Regions from separate parts of the Bradyrhizobium sp. USDA 4461 genome, predicted to be linked through region 1. Evidence: riboswitches for the same ligand, from Rfam matches in the RefSeq annotation. Region 1 holds a riboswitch; each other region holds the start of a gene.
The links. A riboswitch is a leader RNA that binds a small molecule or an ion and turns the genes downstream of it on or off. The one in region 1 is predicted to bind cobalamin.
Positions count from the first base shown of each region.

Region 2: another riboswitch for cobalamin. It lies ahead of ACVINW_RS08950 (TonB-dependent receptor); the one in region 1 lies ahead of ACVINW_RS35800 (DUF1636 family protein).
Region 3: another riboswitch for cobalamin. It lies ahead of ACVINW_RS18125 (ribonucleoside-diphosphate reductase subunit alpha); the one in region 1 lies ahead of ACVINW_RS35800 (DUF1636 family protein).
Region 4: another riboswitch for cobalamin. It lies ahead of metE (5-methyltetrahydropteroyltriglutamate--homocysteine S-methyltransferase); the one in region 1 lies ahead of ACVINW_RS35800 (DUF1636 family protein).

Region 1 covers NZ_JBSRXM010000001.1:7,605,424-7,608,990, reverse strand. Annotated here, with positions in the region: gene ACVINW_RS35810 (cobyric acid synthase) at 1-363, opposite strand, end outside; gene cobO (cob(I)yrinic acid a,c-diamide adenosyltransferase) at 375-1,028, opposite strand; cobalamin riboswitch at 1,065-1,275, shown strand; gene ACVINW_RS35800 (DUF1636 family protein) at 1,368-1,742, shown strand; gene cobW (cobalamin biosynthesis protein CobW) at 1,739-2,773, shown strand; gene cobN (cobaltochelatase subunit CobN) at 2,773-3,567, shown strand, end outside.
Region 2 covers NZ_JBSRXM010000001.1:1,891,414-1,894,980, reverse strand. Annotated here, with positions in the region: gene ACVINW_RS08955 (hypothetical protein) at 1-117, opposite strand, end outside; gene ACVINW_RS08950 (TonB-dependent receptor) at 283-2,547, opposite strand; cobalamin riboswitch at 2,656-2,853, opposite strand; gene ACVINW_RS08945 (FecCD family ABC transporter permease) at 2,966-3,567, shown strand, end outside.
Region 3 covers NZ_JBSRXM010000001.1:3,867,695-3,871,261, reverse strand. Annotated here, with positions in the region: gene ACVINW_RS18130 (ribonucleotide-diphosphate reductase subunit beta) at 1-627, opposite strand, end outside; gene ACVINW_RS18125 (ribonucleoside-diphosphate reductase subunit alpha) at 618-2,537, opposite strand; cobalamin riboswitch at 2,641-2,857, opposite strand; gene ACVINW_RS18120 (class I SAM-dependent methyltransferase) at 3,265-3,567, opposite strand, start outside.
Region 4 covers NZ_JBSRXM010000001.1:4,380,488-4,384,054, reverse strand. Annotated here, with positions in the region: gene metE (5-methyltetrahydropteroyltriglutamate--homocysteine S-methyltransferase) at 1-2,246, opposite strand, end outside; cobalamin riboswitch at 2,349-2,547, opposite strand.

The DNA.
Region 1 (3,567 bases):
CCGCTCAAAGCTCTCCAGCACTGCGCCCATCAGCGACGGCTTCATGGCGGCATAGTCCCGCGCGCGGGCGGTCGCGATCCGCTTGCCGTGCACGATGATCTGGGCGCCGACATCGGTTTCCGGCTTCAGCAGCACCGGGTTCATATCGGTGTGCGGCTCGACGCCAGCGGCGAGCGCCTGCAAGGCCTGCGCGCGTCCGATCTCGCCGCCGTCGATGGTCACGGCCGCGTTGTTCGACATGTTCTGCGGCTTGAACGGCAGCACGCGGAGGCCGCGTCGCGTGGCGGCGCGCGCGAGGCCGGCGACGATGAGCGACTTGCCCACGTCCGAGCCCGCTCCCTGGATCATCAACGCGCGCGCCATGGTGCTGTCCGTCAGAACTCGACGCCCGGCTGCGCCTTGATGCCGGAGCGGAACGGATGCTTCACCAGCGTCATCTCGGTGACGAGATCGGCGATCTCGATCAATTCGTCCTTGGCGTTGCGTCCGGTGAGCACGACATGCGTCATCGGCGGCTTCGACGTCGTGAGGAATTCGACGACATCGGCGATTGCGAGATAGTCGTAGCGCAACGCGATGTTGATCTCGTCGAGCACCACCATGCGCAGGCTCGGGTCGGCGATCAGCTGCTTGGCCTTTTCCCAGCCCGCTTGGGCGGCTGCAATGTCTCGGGCGCGATCCTGCGTTTCCCAGGTAAAACCTTCGCCCATCGCGTGGAATTGACAGAGGTCGCCGAAATGCCCGGTGAGCAGGCGGCGTTCGCCGGTATCCCAGGCGCCCTTGATGAATTGCACCACGGCGCAGGGAAAGCCGTGCGCGACGCAGCGCACGATCATGCCGAAGGCCGAGGACGATTTTCCCTTGCCGGCGCCGGTATGAACGATGATCAGGCCCTTTTCGCCGCTCTTGGTCGCCATGATCTTGTCGCGGGCGACCTTCTTTTTCGCCATCTTGGTCGCGTGGCGCGCGTCCAGCGACGCCTCGCTGCTGACGATCTCGTCTTCGGCCCCGTTTCCTTCAGACGTCATGGCGTTCCTTCGGCTTGACAAGTTCGAGCCGCGGACGAATGGTGGGCCCGCGTTGGTTCCTGTCCTATGACAGGCGAAGAGGGAATGCGATAGGGCTCAAGTCGGGCCTGAAAAGCAGCCGCCCCCGCGACCGTGACCGGAGAGATGCCCAAAGCCACTGATTCCCCAAAGGGATCGGGAAGGCGGGGATCGAAGGGAGAAATCCTGCTCCGCAAGCCGGGAGACCTGCCAGCGCAGCAGTTGTGAGACCGGCGGACGGGGTGTTCCGCGACGGGGAACGAACCTGTTCGCATCGGTTCGTGTGCCTCATCGCTTCCCGTTGTCAATCCAGGAAGGGCGATGAGCGTTACACTTCATGTCTGTATCACCTGCCGCGCCGGCCAGACGCTGGGCGAAGGTGAGGCCGCGCCCGGTGCGCGCCTGCATGCCGCGCTCGTCGAGGCCGGCGTGCCCGATGATATCAATCTGGTTCCGGTCGAGTGCCTGTCGGCCTGCAGCCAGGGCTGCTCGGTCGCGCTCAGCGCGCCGGGGCGATGGTCCTATGTCTACGGCCGCTTATCCGAAGCCAATGCCAGGGATGTGATCGCCGGCGCGTCCGCCTATGCGGCGGCGCCCGACGGCATCGTGCCGTGGCGCAGCCGTCCCGAAATCTTCCGCAAGCAATCGCTCGCCCGCATTCCACCTCTTCCCGTCGTGCCGGAGGCCGCCGAATGACTACCCTCGCCAAGGTTCCGGTCACCGTCGTGACCGGCTTTCTCGGATCCGGCAAGACGACGCTGATCCAGCACCTGATCCGCAACGCCAACGGCAAGAAGCTCGCGGTGCTGGTCAACGAATTCGGCAGCGAAGGTGTCGATGGCGACATCCTGAAATCCTGCGCCGATGCCAATTGCCCGAGCGAGAACATCGTCGAGCTCGCCAATGGCTGCATCTGCTGCACCGTCGCCGACGATTTCATCCCGGCGATGGAGCAGTTGTTGGCGCGACCGGTGAAGCCCGATCACATTGTGATCGAGACATCGGGCCTCGCTTTGCCGAAGCCGTTGGTCAAGGCGTTCGACTGGCCGGAGATCCGTTCGCGGATCACGGTCGACGGCGTGATCGCGCTGGCCGATGCCGAGGCCGTCGCCGCCGGCCGCTTTGCGCCTGACGTGGCCGCGGTCGACGCGCAACGCGCGGCCGATGAGAATCTCGATCACGAGACGCCGCTGTCGGAGGTGTTCGAGGACCAGATCGCCTGTGCCGATGTCGTGCTGCTGACCAAGGCCGATCTCGCCGGGGCGGAGGGGATCAAGGCGGCGAAAGAAGTGATCGCGGCCGAGATGCCGCGCGAGGTGCCGATGCTGCCGATCGTCGACGGTGCCATCGATGCCCGCGTGATCCTGGGCCTTGAGGCGGCGGCGGAGGATGACCTCGCGTCACGGCCCTCGCATCACGACGGCGAGGAGGAGCACGAGCACGACGATTTCAATTCGGTGGTGATCGATCTTCCGGAGGTTACGGATATCGATGCGTTGGTGGCCTCGATCAAGGGGTTGGCGCGCGAGCAGAACGTGCTGCGCGCCAAAGGCTATATCGCGGTCGAAGGCAAGCCGATGCGGTTGCTGGTGCAATCGGTCGGCGAGCGGGTGCGGCATCAGTTCGACATGCCTTGGGGCATGCGCCCGCGGCAGTCGAAGCTGGTCGTGATCGGCGAACACGGCGATATCGATGAATCCGCGATCAGGGCGCGGCTTGGTGTCTGATGCATGTCGTCTTCCGCGAGAGCCGCGGCCTTGAAGAGACCGCAACGCCAAGGGACCTCGGCCAGGATCCGGCCGATCTCGTGGTGTTGTCGTTTTCCGACAGCGATCTCGCTGCGTTCGCGGCCGGTTGGCGTCGCGGCCGCGCCGCGCTGCCGCCGCTGCGGCTCGCCAATCTCGCGGAGCTGCGCCATCCGCTGTCGGTCGACACCTATATCGAGCGGACGCTGTCGCACGCGCGCGGCATCCTGATCCGGCTGATCGGCGGCGAGCCCTATTGGTCATACGGGCTGGCCGCGGTGCACCGTCTGGCAAAGGAACGCGGCATCGCTTTGGTGGTGCTGCCGGCGGACGGACGCGACGATCTGCGACTTGATGAATTTTCGACCTTGCCGGTCTCGACACTGCGTCGCCTGAAAGCGCTGTGCGACAAGGGCGGGCCGGTTGCCGCACAGGCCGTGATCGCGCAACTGGCGCTGGCGTCCGGGCTCTATGCCGGACCTGTTGTCGGTGAGATCGATCTTCCAGAGATCGGCGTCTACGATTCCGGGCGCGGTGCGGTCGCGGCGCTGCCGGCGTCGGATGGCCGGCCGCTCGTGCTGGTGACCTTCTATCGTTCGTATCTGGCGGCCGGCGACACGGCGCCGGTCGATGCACTGATCGATGCATTGCGGGCAAAGGGATTCGATGCCCACGGCGTCTTCGTCACGTCGCTGAAGGCGGCTGGCGTCGCCGATTGGCTGCGCGCGCAGTTCGCGCGATCCACGCCGGCCGCCATTGTCAACGCAACCGCGTTC
Region 2 (3,567 bases), 5.7 Mb from region 1:
ATCCTCGTAATACTCGTCGTCCTGCTTTGATGCAGGCGGCGGAGGCACCTTAACCTTGTCGTCGGTCTTCTCGTTGATCTTGGCGCCGCCCTTACTCGTCTTTCCGGCCTTGGCCATGCGTTTCCCCTGTACGGGTCAAATCAGCTGCGGCAATTCTACTCCAGTTTGCGAGCGCTCGTCATGTGAGCAGACGACGTGACGGGGTCACATCCCGCCACACCCTCTCTTGTTTAAGCATGATCTTTTCGGAAAACCGGTCCCCACTTTTTCCGGATCATGCTCTCAAAACGTCGCGCCGGCCTTGACCATGTAGGTGCGGCCGGGCAGCGGATAGGCCGAGAAGCGGCCTTCCGTGAACGAGCTCGCGATGGCGTAGTCGTAGTACAGCGCGTTGAACAGGTTGTTGACGCTCAGCGACCAGAACAAGCGGTCGACTTGTCCGCTCAGCTTGATATCGGCAGTGGCGTTGCCGGGGATTTTGCTTTGGGTGTTGGCCTGGTCGTTGTCCATGATGCGCGAGCTCCAGGCCCGCGCGGTGGCATCGAACACCAGATAGTTCTGCCAGATGTTCCAGGTTACGCCGAGATTGCCGGTGCTGCGCGACACCAGCGGCACGTCGTTGCCGGCCCATATGCCTTCGCGAAATACCGCGCGGGTGATCGCCATGCCGCCGCGCAGGGTGACGGTGTCGCTGATCTTCAGCGAAGCACTGGTCTCGGAGCCGTAGCGGCGGGTGGGATCGAGGTTAACATTGTAGAACAGCACCGGATTGAAATGGATCTCGTTCTCGAGATCCATCAGATAGACGCTGGTCTGGATCTGGAAGCGAGCGGTCTTGACCCGGAAGCCGCCCTCGACGTCCTGCGAGGTCTGGGTCTTGAGCTGAAAATTCTGCGGAATCGGGGCGAATGTCAGCGGATCGAAGGCCGGCCCCGATGCGACGCGCTCGTCGACATCGGGCGTGCGGAAGGCGCGCGCGGCGCGACCGAACGCCGAGAAGGTGTCGGTGAAGCGATGCTCGACACCGACATGCAAGGCGTACTGTGTCTCGTTGCTGTCGAGCGGTGCCGCCTGCGTGTCGAAAGCGAACGGCGCATTCGGATCGTAGCGATCGCGCGCCGAGACGTGGGTGTTCTGCACCCGCGCGCCGTAGGAGAAGTCGGTGGTCGGCAGCAAGCCGAACGTGTGCTGCCAATAGCCGGCCACGCTCTGCTGCTCGATGTTGTAGACGTGGGTGGGATCGACGCCCTGATAGGCGCCGCGTGCCTCACGGAAGGTCGAATCGTAATAGTCGATGCCGGTCAGGATCGTGGATGGCATGCCCAGCATGACATTCTTGACGCTGAGCCGCGGCGTCAGAGACCAGGTCTGCAGCGCGGCGTCATTGTAGGTCGAGGCGAAGCTGATGGTCGGCACGGTGCCGAAGAAGCCGCTCTGCGTCTCGCGCTGCCGCCAGCCGCCGTCGACGATCAGGTCGACGCCGTTCACCAGCGTTCTGGTGAAGCCGGTGGTGACGCTCGCGGTCTGCTGGTTCGCATAGTCGAACGGCGTCGCCGCACCGCGACGATCAGTCAGCAACTCGTTGACGCCGATCGACGGATCGACCAGCCGTCCGCCGGGCAGGCCGAGCTTCTGGTCGCTGCCGGTGACGGTGACGAAGGCGGTGAGATCCGGTGTGGTGTAGTTGACGTTGCCGACGGCGTTGCGCTGGTCGAGCGCATTGTTGACGCGGTAGCCGTCGGATTTGATGCCGCTGCCATAGAACGAGGTCGACCACGGTCCTGAATTGAGAGCCGCGGAGACCGCGGCCATCCGGGTGTTGAACGAGCCAACTCCGGCCTCGGCGCGCATCGTGGCTGGTGGACCACCGGCGCCGGCCTTGGTGATGATGTTGACCACGCCGCCGACCGCGTTGTCGCCATAGAGCACCGCGCCGCTGTTGCCGCTGACGATCTCGATCCGTTCGATCGAATCGAGCGGAATCGTGGTGAGATCGAAGCCGGCTTTGTCGACGTCGTTGAGGCGGCGGCCGTTGAGCAGGAACAGGGTGTTGTCGGTCGCGAATGCGCCGAAGCCACGCAGGTCAACCGAGGTCTTGGCGCCGTTCGGCCCGCCATAGAGCGATTGCAGCTGCACGCCCGGCACCTGCGCCAGGATTTCCGGCAGCGACTGCGACGGCGAATGCGCGATGTCGTCGGCGGTGATCACGGTCGAGGAGGAGCCGACGACCCCGGCAAACTGGCGGCCGCCGCTGCTGCCGCCGGTCCCCGTGGCCGAGCCGGCTCCAGCCGAGTTCGATCCGGCGCCGCTGCCCGCGTTGCTGCTCTGCGTGGTGCCCGGCGCCGGGCGGCGTGGGGCCGGGGTCTCGTCAGCGGGCGGTTTGGCGCGGGTAACGTTCTGGTCGCCGGATCGGCTGACTTCGATTGCGGGCAGCTGATCGGGAGCGGGCGCCTGCTGCGCCCGCGCCGTTGAAAGGACGATCGTCGGCAAGATGATCGTCGACGCGAGCAGAAGCGCGCGGCGCCGATCGGGTGGGAAGGAAAACATAGGCGAGACCTCGGTAACGTCAGTGGCACGTCACCGCGAAGCAGTCTCACCATGTGCTTGCAGCATCAGGTGAAGCTCATGCCTGTACTCCCCGACCGGCATCCTCGCGTGTGACCACGGCTGACGGCAGGTCTCCTGGCTCGCGGGTCGTTACCCTTCGTCGCCTTCCCAGGACCGAGATTCCCAGTGGCCTGTGACGAAGGATTCACCGCATACAGTTGCGGGGGCAGCCGCGGCGTTGGGGAAGTTTCCCCGTACCGCATTCCCTTTTCATCTCATGAAAGAACCGTCATGGTCATCTAGGGTTCGGCCGGGCAGCAAAGTCAATCCGGCGGAAGTCGGGCAATGGCCGCCCGGCCACGGTTTTTGTCGGGTGTCGCTTGTCTGCCACGGCGATCGCTGTAAGAGCATGGATGAGATGAGCGTGCAGGATTTTGCCTTGGCGGCCGAGATCGCGGCGCGGCGGCGGTGGAGTGCCACCGCGGCGCTATTCGCGCTCGTGGTTCTGCTGTGCGTGCTCTCGCTCGGCATCGGGCCGGTGCGGCTGTCGCCGCTCGCGGTGATCGAGGCGCTGTTCGGGGGCGGCAGCGACGTCGCGCAGGTCATTGTGCGCGAGATCCGGCTGCCGCGCACCATCCTGGCATTCGCGATCGGCGGCATTCTCGGGCTGTCGGGCGCGGCGCTGCAAGGCCTGCTGCGCAATCCGCTGGCTTCGCCGTCGCTGTTCGGCGCGCCGCAATCGGCGGCATTCGGCGCGGTGCTGGTGATCGCGCTCGGCCTCGCCGATGTGCGGTACTACGCGCTGCCGGCGGTGGCGATTATCGCCGCGTTCGGCTCGGTGTTCGCATTGCTCGCGATCGCCGGTCGCAATGCCGGGCTGCTGATCCTGATCCTCGCGGGGCTTGCGATCTCGAGCTTTGCGGGTGCCGCGACCGCGCTGGTGATGAACCTCTCCAGCAATCCGTTCGTGGTGCTGGAGATCGCGTTCTGGCTGCTCGGCTCGCTGGAGGACCGCAGCTT
Region 3 (3,567 bases), 3.7 Mb from region 1:
AACTGACCAGCTTACGATCTGTCCCATACCGTTCATCTTGTTGTGGCGAGGAAAGTTGAGCAGCATCGCGAAGCTCGCGAACAACGCCATGCCTTCGGTGAAGGCGCCGAACATCGCCAAGGTCCGGGCGACATCGGCCACGGTTCCGACGCCGAACTCGTGCATATAGTCGGCCTTGGCGCGCATCTCGGCATAGCCACGGAATGCCTCGAACTCGGTTTTGGGCATGCCGAGCGTTTTGAGCAATAGCGCATAAGCATCGATGTGGACCGTCTCCATGTTGGTGAAGGCCGCCATCATCATCTGGACGGTGAGCGGCTGGAAGATCGGGATGTAGCGCTTAAGATAGTTGTCGCCGACCTCGATGTCCGATTGAGTAAAGAAACGGAAGATCTGGGTGAGCAACGCGCGTTCGCTGTCGGTGACGCGGTCCGACGCCCAGTCCTTGAGGTCTGCACCGAGCGGCACCTCCTCCCCCATCCAATGGGTCTGCTGCTGGCGCTTCCAGAACTCGTAGGCCCAGCCGTAGCGATCGACGTCGTAGCTCCCGGTCGAGTCGAGGAGGCCGACGCGCTGCTTGCCGATCAGCGTACGCGGATCGACGGACGAGAGATCGATCACTGACATGCGAGACACTCCTCATAGTCGGTGCGCTGCTGCGAGAGTCGCGGTGGCGCAGCCTCGTCGCCATCGGCGATGTTCCCGGCGAACGCGGCGCGCGAAATAGATTTTGAACGACAGTAGTAGAGGCTCTTCACCCCCCGCTTCCATGCCGTCCAGTGCAGCATGTGGAGATCCCATTTATCGACGTCAGCCGGCAGATAGAGGTTGATCGATTGGCTCTGACAGATGAACGCGGCGCGGTCGGCGGCAAGTTCGACGATCCAGCGCTGGTCGATCTCGAAGGCGGTACGAAAGACCGCTTTCTCGAGCTCCGAGAGGATGTCGAGATGGGCGACCGAACCCTCGTGGGCGAGGATCGATTGCCAGATCGCCGCAGTATTGGCGCCCTTGACGGCCAGCAGTTTGGCGAGATGCGGATTACGCACCGAGATGGCGCCGGACAAGGTCTTGTGGGTGTAGATGTTGGCCGGGATCGGTTCAACGCAAGCGCTGGTGCCGCCGCAGATAATGCTTATCGAGGCGGTCGGCGCGATCGCGATCTTATGGCTGAAGCGCGCCATCACGCCTCGTTCCAGGGCATCCGGGCACGGCCCCCGCTCGCGCGCGAGCGTCACGGATGCCGCATCAGCATCGCGACGGATTTTCCGGAACATGTTCAGATTGAACGACTTAGCCACGACGCTTTCCATCGGAATGCTCCTGGCCTGCAGGAACGAGTGGAAGCCCATGACGCCAAGGCCGACGGAACGCTCACGCAAGGCGGCGTAGCGGGCACGCTTCATGACGCCCGGCGCCACCGTGATGAAGTGGGTCAGCACGTTGTCGAGGAAGCGCATGACGTCCTCGATGAAGCCAGGCTCCTCATTCCACTGGTCCCAGGTCTCGAGGTTGAGCGACGACAGGCAGCACACCGCGGTACGCTCCTCGTCGCGATGATCGATGCCGGTCGGCAGAGTAATTTCGCTGCACAAGTTCGATGTTGAGACCTTGAGGCCGAGCTCGCGCTGGTGCTTGGGAAGCGCGCGGTTCACTGTGTCGATGAACAAGAGATAAGGCTCCCCCGTCTGCAGCCGGTTCTCCAGGATGCGTTGCCACAGCTGACGGGCGTCGATTTCACGGATAACGTCCCTGGTCTTTGGACTGCGCAGCGCGAACGCAGTGCCGGCGCCCACGGCACGCATGAACTCATCGGTGACGTTGATGCCGTGATGCAGGTTGAGACTCTTGCGGTTGAAGTCGCCGGACGCCTTCCGGATCTCGAGGAACTCCTCGATCTCGGGATGGTGGATATCGAGATAGACCGCAGCCGAGCCGCGCCGCAACGAGCCCTGGCTGATCGCCAACGTCAGGCCGTCCATGACGTGGATGAACGGGATGATGCCTGAGGTAACGCCGCCCTTCACCTGCTCGCCGATCGAGCGAACATTGCCCCAGTAGGTGCCGATGCCGCCGCCGTTAGAGGCAAGCCATACGTTCTCGTTCCAGGTGCCCACGATGCCTTCGAGCGAGTCCGACACCGAGTTAAGGAAGCAGGAAATCGGCAGGCCACGCGTCGCACCGCCGTTGGAGAGCACCGGCGTGGCTGGCATGAACCACAGCCGAGACATCGCATCATAGAGACGTTGGGCATGCGCGACATCGTCCGCGAAGGCGCAAGACACTCGCGCGAACATGTCCTGGATCATTTCGCCGGCGAGCAGATAACGGTCGCTCAGCGTCAGCTTGCCGAACGGCGTCAACAGGTCGTCGCGCGTCCGATCAAGCTTGAGATCGGTCGGCTTTAGCGATGGCGCAAGGGGCTGCGGCAGCGGAGCCAGCGATGGCGGCGGCACAAGACACAACTCAGGCACGCCGGGCTCTGGCTGCGGCTCGATGAGATGACCATGCTGATCGAAATCGTAAGACGGCGACATCGGCGACCCCGCGATGTTAGGCGGGGAACCGCGCGGACGACTTGCGAGGAAACCGGTCAAACGTCCCCGGCTGCAAGCGACCCAACGGGGCACCCCGCCCGAGGACTTTCGTTCAGTCGCGGCAGGTCTCCTGGCTCGCGGGTCATTACGGCTGTCGGCCTTCCCGGCGCTATGTCGCGCTAGTGGCCATGATGACAATCGCTCGCCGCTTACAGTTGCGGGGGCAGCCCCGGAGTAGCCGTCTTCGGCGCACCGGGTTCCCTCTTAGCTTCCGACCTACAAGATCTGGGGGACGGAAGACCGTGACTAGCTAGAAATAGGCACGACTCGCAGGGATTCGTCAACTGGGGGTCCAGATTCAAAAGGCAAAAAACCTGGCGCCCGGACGACTCTGTGGCCGCGGTCGCTTCTGCTGCAGGTGATTGGAGGTGCCGTTGGGCCGCATTCCGGTTTCCGTAGCTTGCGCAAGGTCCAAGAAATTCCTGGCTCGCGCGTCGCATTGATGGAATGTGTGAAACCACGCTTCAGCGGAGAAGGAATTCGGCAAGGCGCTCTCCGACCTGAGTCGCAGCGCTCCCGCTCGCCGGGACAAATGGCATCTGGACAAAGTCGTTATCTAGTCGCGGGCGAACAATATCGGCTCTGGCGCGCCGCCGACCAGAATCGCCTCGCGCTCGACGTCTTGATCCAGCGACGAAGAGGCTCGCGCTGCACAGTGGTCCTCCTGTCACGGCTCCAGCGCGACCTGCAAGCCCTCCTTGCTTTCAACATGAACGTAACGGGGGCCGATCGGCCGTCCCCTGCCGCTGGCGACGGTGACAACGGCTTCCAGAGGCGCGGCGCGCGCATCCGCCTCGGGGCGAGACAAGATCAGGTCGGCGTGAAACAGCCCTTCCGATTCGAGGCCGGTGGCATCCACGCCAAGGGCTGCCAAGCTGGCCAAACAACTTTCAAACTCTTCAGCGTCGCGAAAGCGACGCTGGATAAACGTCGCGCCGGCAAGACGTTCTGTCACAAGACCACGGTTTGC
Region 4 (3,567 bases), 3.2 Mb from region 1:
CCACAGTCCGGATTGACCCAGAGCTGCGAGTCCTGCAGCCGTTTTCGGGCCAAAGCCATGAGTTCCGTCATCTCGCCCGTCTCGGGCACGCGTGGAGAATGGATGTCGTACACGCCCGGCCCGATTTGATTTGGATATTTGTAGTTCCGAAACGCGTCGAGCAATTCCATCTTCGAGCGCGAGGTCTCGATCGAGATGACGTCGGCGTCCATTGCGGCAATCGCATCGATGATGTCGTTGAACTCCGAGTAGCACATATGGGTATGAATCTGGGTTTGATCGGCGACGCCCGATGAGCAGATGCGGAAGCAATCCCCGGCCCACTCGAGATAAACCGCCCACTCCGATCGACGCGGCGGCAATCCTTCGCGCAGCGCTGCTTCGTCGATCTGGATCATGGTCGCGCCAGCCTTCTCGAGATCGCTGACTTCGTCTCGGATCGCGAGCGCAATTTGACGGCAGGCCTCGCTTCGGGGAATATCATCGCGAACAAACGACCAATTCAAAATCGTCACCGGTCCGGTCAACATCGCCTTCATCGGCTTGTTGGTTAGCGATTGCGCGTAGCTCCACCAGTCCACCGTGATCGGCTTCGGCCGCGAGACGTCGCCAAACAGGATCGGTGGCCGGACGCAGCGCGATCCATAGGATTGTACCCAGCCGTTTTTGGTAAATGCGAAGCCGGCGAGTTGCTCGCCGAAGTACTGCACCATGTCATTGCGCTCAAACTCGCCGTGCACGAGGACGTCCAGACCAATGTCCTCCTGCCAACGTACGGCACGCGCAGTCTCTTCCTTGAGGAACGTGTCGTATTGCCCGTCGCTCATGGAGCCTCTCGCGTGCGCCGCGCGGGCACTGCGGACCTCTGCGGTCTGCGGAAACGAGCCGATCGTTGTGGTAGGAAACGCCGGTAGTTTGAAGCGCTCGCGTTGGATCTCGGCACGCCTGGCAAATGGACTGGCGCGCCGTCGCGCGGTCTGATTGATCGCACTCATCCGGGCGGCGACATTGGTGTCACGGATCTTCGGCGAAGTTCCGCGGCGGATGGTGACGCGCTCCGATTCCGCGAGAGCGTCGGCGACATTCTGATCGCCTGCGAGTGCCCGTGCCAACGTCGCAAGCTCGCGAATCTTCTGAACCGAGAACGCAAGCCAGCTTTTGACGTCGGAAGCAAGCCCCGTTTCGAGCTCAACATCGACCGGCACGTGAAGCAGCGAACAGGATGGGGCGATCTGTACGCGATCCCTGCCGAGTTTCGCAATGGCGGAATCGAGCCGCTGGCGCAGCGCCGATAAATTCGTCCGCCACACATTGCGGCCGTCGATCACGCCGAGTGAGATAACGAGACCACTTCGCCCGGCAGCAATGATCTGGTCCAATAACTCTGGCGCCCGAACCAGATCGACGTGCAGGCCGGCAACAGGTAGGCGCAAGGCGGTGTGAAGATTTTCGCCAAGGCCCCCGAAATAGCTGGCGACCATGATCTTGATGGCCGGCCCCTCCTTGACGAGCCGGTCATAGGCATGCAGCAAAGATTTTCTTGTCCCCTCATCCAGATCGAGGACCATGCAGGGCTCGTCAAACTGGACCCAATTCGCCCCGCGTCTGGCCAATTCCTGCAGAACCTCGATATAGACCGGTACCAGGTCATCCAGTAGTGCCAGTGGCTGGAACGCGGGATCAGCACTCTTGCCTAGCTTCAAGAAGGTGACCGGGCCGATCAGGACAGAGCGGGTTTGAAAGCCAAGGGCCTTGGCTTCCTCATACTCCTCGATAGGCTTGCGAGAGGAGAGCCTGAAAGTCTGCCCCCGATGAAATTCCGGGACCATGTAGTGGTAATTGGTGTCGAACCACTTGGTCATCTCCTGCGCGGGTGCGCCATAGCCGCGAGGTCGGTGACCGCAACTCGCATCCTGGCTGTCGCTTTGAGAACCGCGTGCCATGGCGAAATACGTCTTGAGGGAAGCAGGCTCGACTTTCGAGGCATAGACGTCCGGGATGGCGCCGACCATGACACTGGTGTCGAGCACCTGGTCGTATAGCGAGAAATCGTTCGACGGAATGATGGTGACACCGAGGGATTTCTGGCGCGCCCAGTTTGCCGCACGCAGGCCGGCTGCGTCCTCGAGCAACTGCTGTTCGTTGATTCTTCCGGCCCAATAGCTTTCGAGCGCGAGTTTGAGCTCGCGTCTTGGACCGATGCGCGGCGTTCCGAGCGTGGCAACCGGAAGTGAGAGAAGAGACATACCGTTAACCCCATGTTGGGGGCAAAGGCCATGGCGGACGCAGGCAGGAGACGTCACGCGAGCGACGGCTGCTTGGCGTACCACCGGGACACCCCGCCCGCGGACGAACATATTGTCGGGGCAGGTCTCCTGGCTCGCGGATCATCGCCACTGTCCGGCCTTCCCGAAGCCGCGCGGGCTTCAGTGACTCTGTTGGACAGCGGCTCGCCGCTTACAGTTGCGGGGGCAGCGCCGGCATCACCGGCTTCCCTCTTAGCTCCGGATCAAGCCGAACCGGAGAACCTCGACGACTTGGATTATCGGCAAGACAACTCCGCAGTCAACCTGTCAAAGTGATGCTGCTGACGATACACGGCCACTCTTGATCGCGACGTTGAAGCCACTCTCCAATCTGGATATCGGGATGACCATCTCCGAGGCGCGTTCGCGTCGGACCGCGTGTCAGATCGTGCAAGAGACGAATGCGGCCTTCGCGATGAAGGTCACGGTGCCGGGACAGGCCGCTCTTCACGCGATCCAGCTTTCGAAGCGCTCATCTAGCACGCTTCGATGCGCCCCCGGTTCTCCACCAACGACCAAGGATCAGCGTGAACAGGCACAATATGCGCAAAATCGGCAGCATACTGAGCGAGCATGTTGATCTACCACCAATCCTGGTAGGCGCCATGCGGATGCTTTTGGCGATACTGCGCAAAGCAAGCATAGTGACTCACCAACGAAAAGAGTAGCCCGTAATGAAAATGGCTGTTTGGAGTGCCCTCGGCGTCTTTGCTGCTGCCGTCTTTACGGTCGGCCTGTTCGGCTGGATAGCAAAGGCATTTATGAACCCGGCCGTCAGGCAGATGCTCTCGAGAATGTTGAGCAGCTCAAGCCGAAGCTAGCCCGACCTGAGACTTCCCTTCTTGTCCGGTCGATACGACTGCATGGAAGTGCAACTCCCCAATGTTGACTACGACGACGACCACATAGGCGCCCGCTAACGTGTCCTACGCGAGCGACGAATTTCATATCGCTTCGCCTGCGTGACTTTTGAACTTCCTTAGCGCCGATTCCAAATCGCTCGCCGCTGACGAGCGGCTTCGCCGCACTTTCCATCTCCGCAGCAGCGACAACGACCTCCGACCACATGGTTCGATGGCGGCAATCCTGCACCCAACTGTCGTCAGGCTTCCGGCAGCAAGGCTTCCCAACTGCGTTGCTCGAAGATGCAGCGCGTGACAGGAATCAGCCATTAAAGTCGAAAGTCGCCGCGAACAGGCTTAATGGCGACATAAATGAGGTAAGCAGGTCGGGAAGTCGACAGAGGCGGCACAAATCTGGT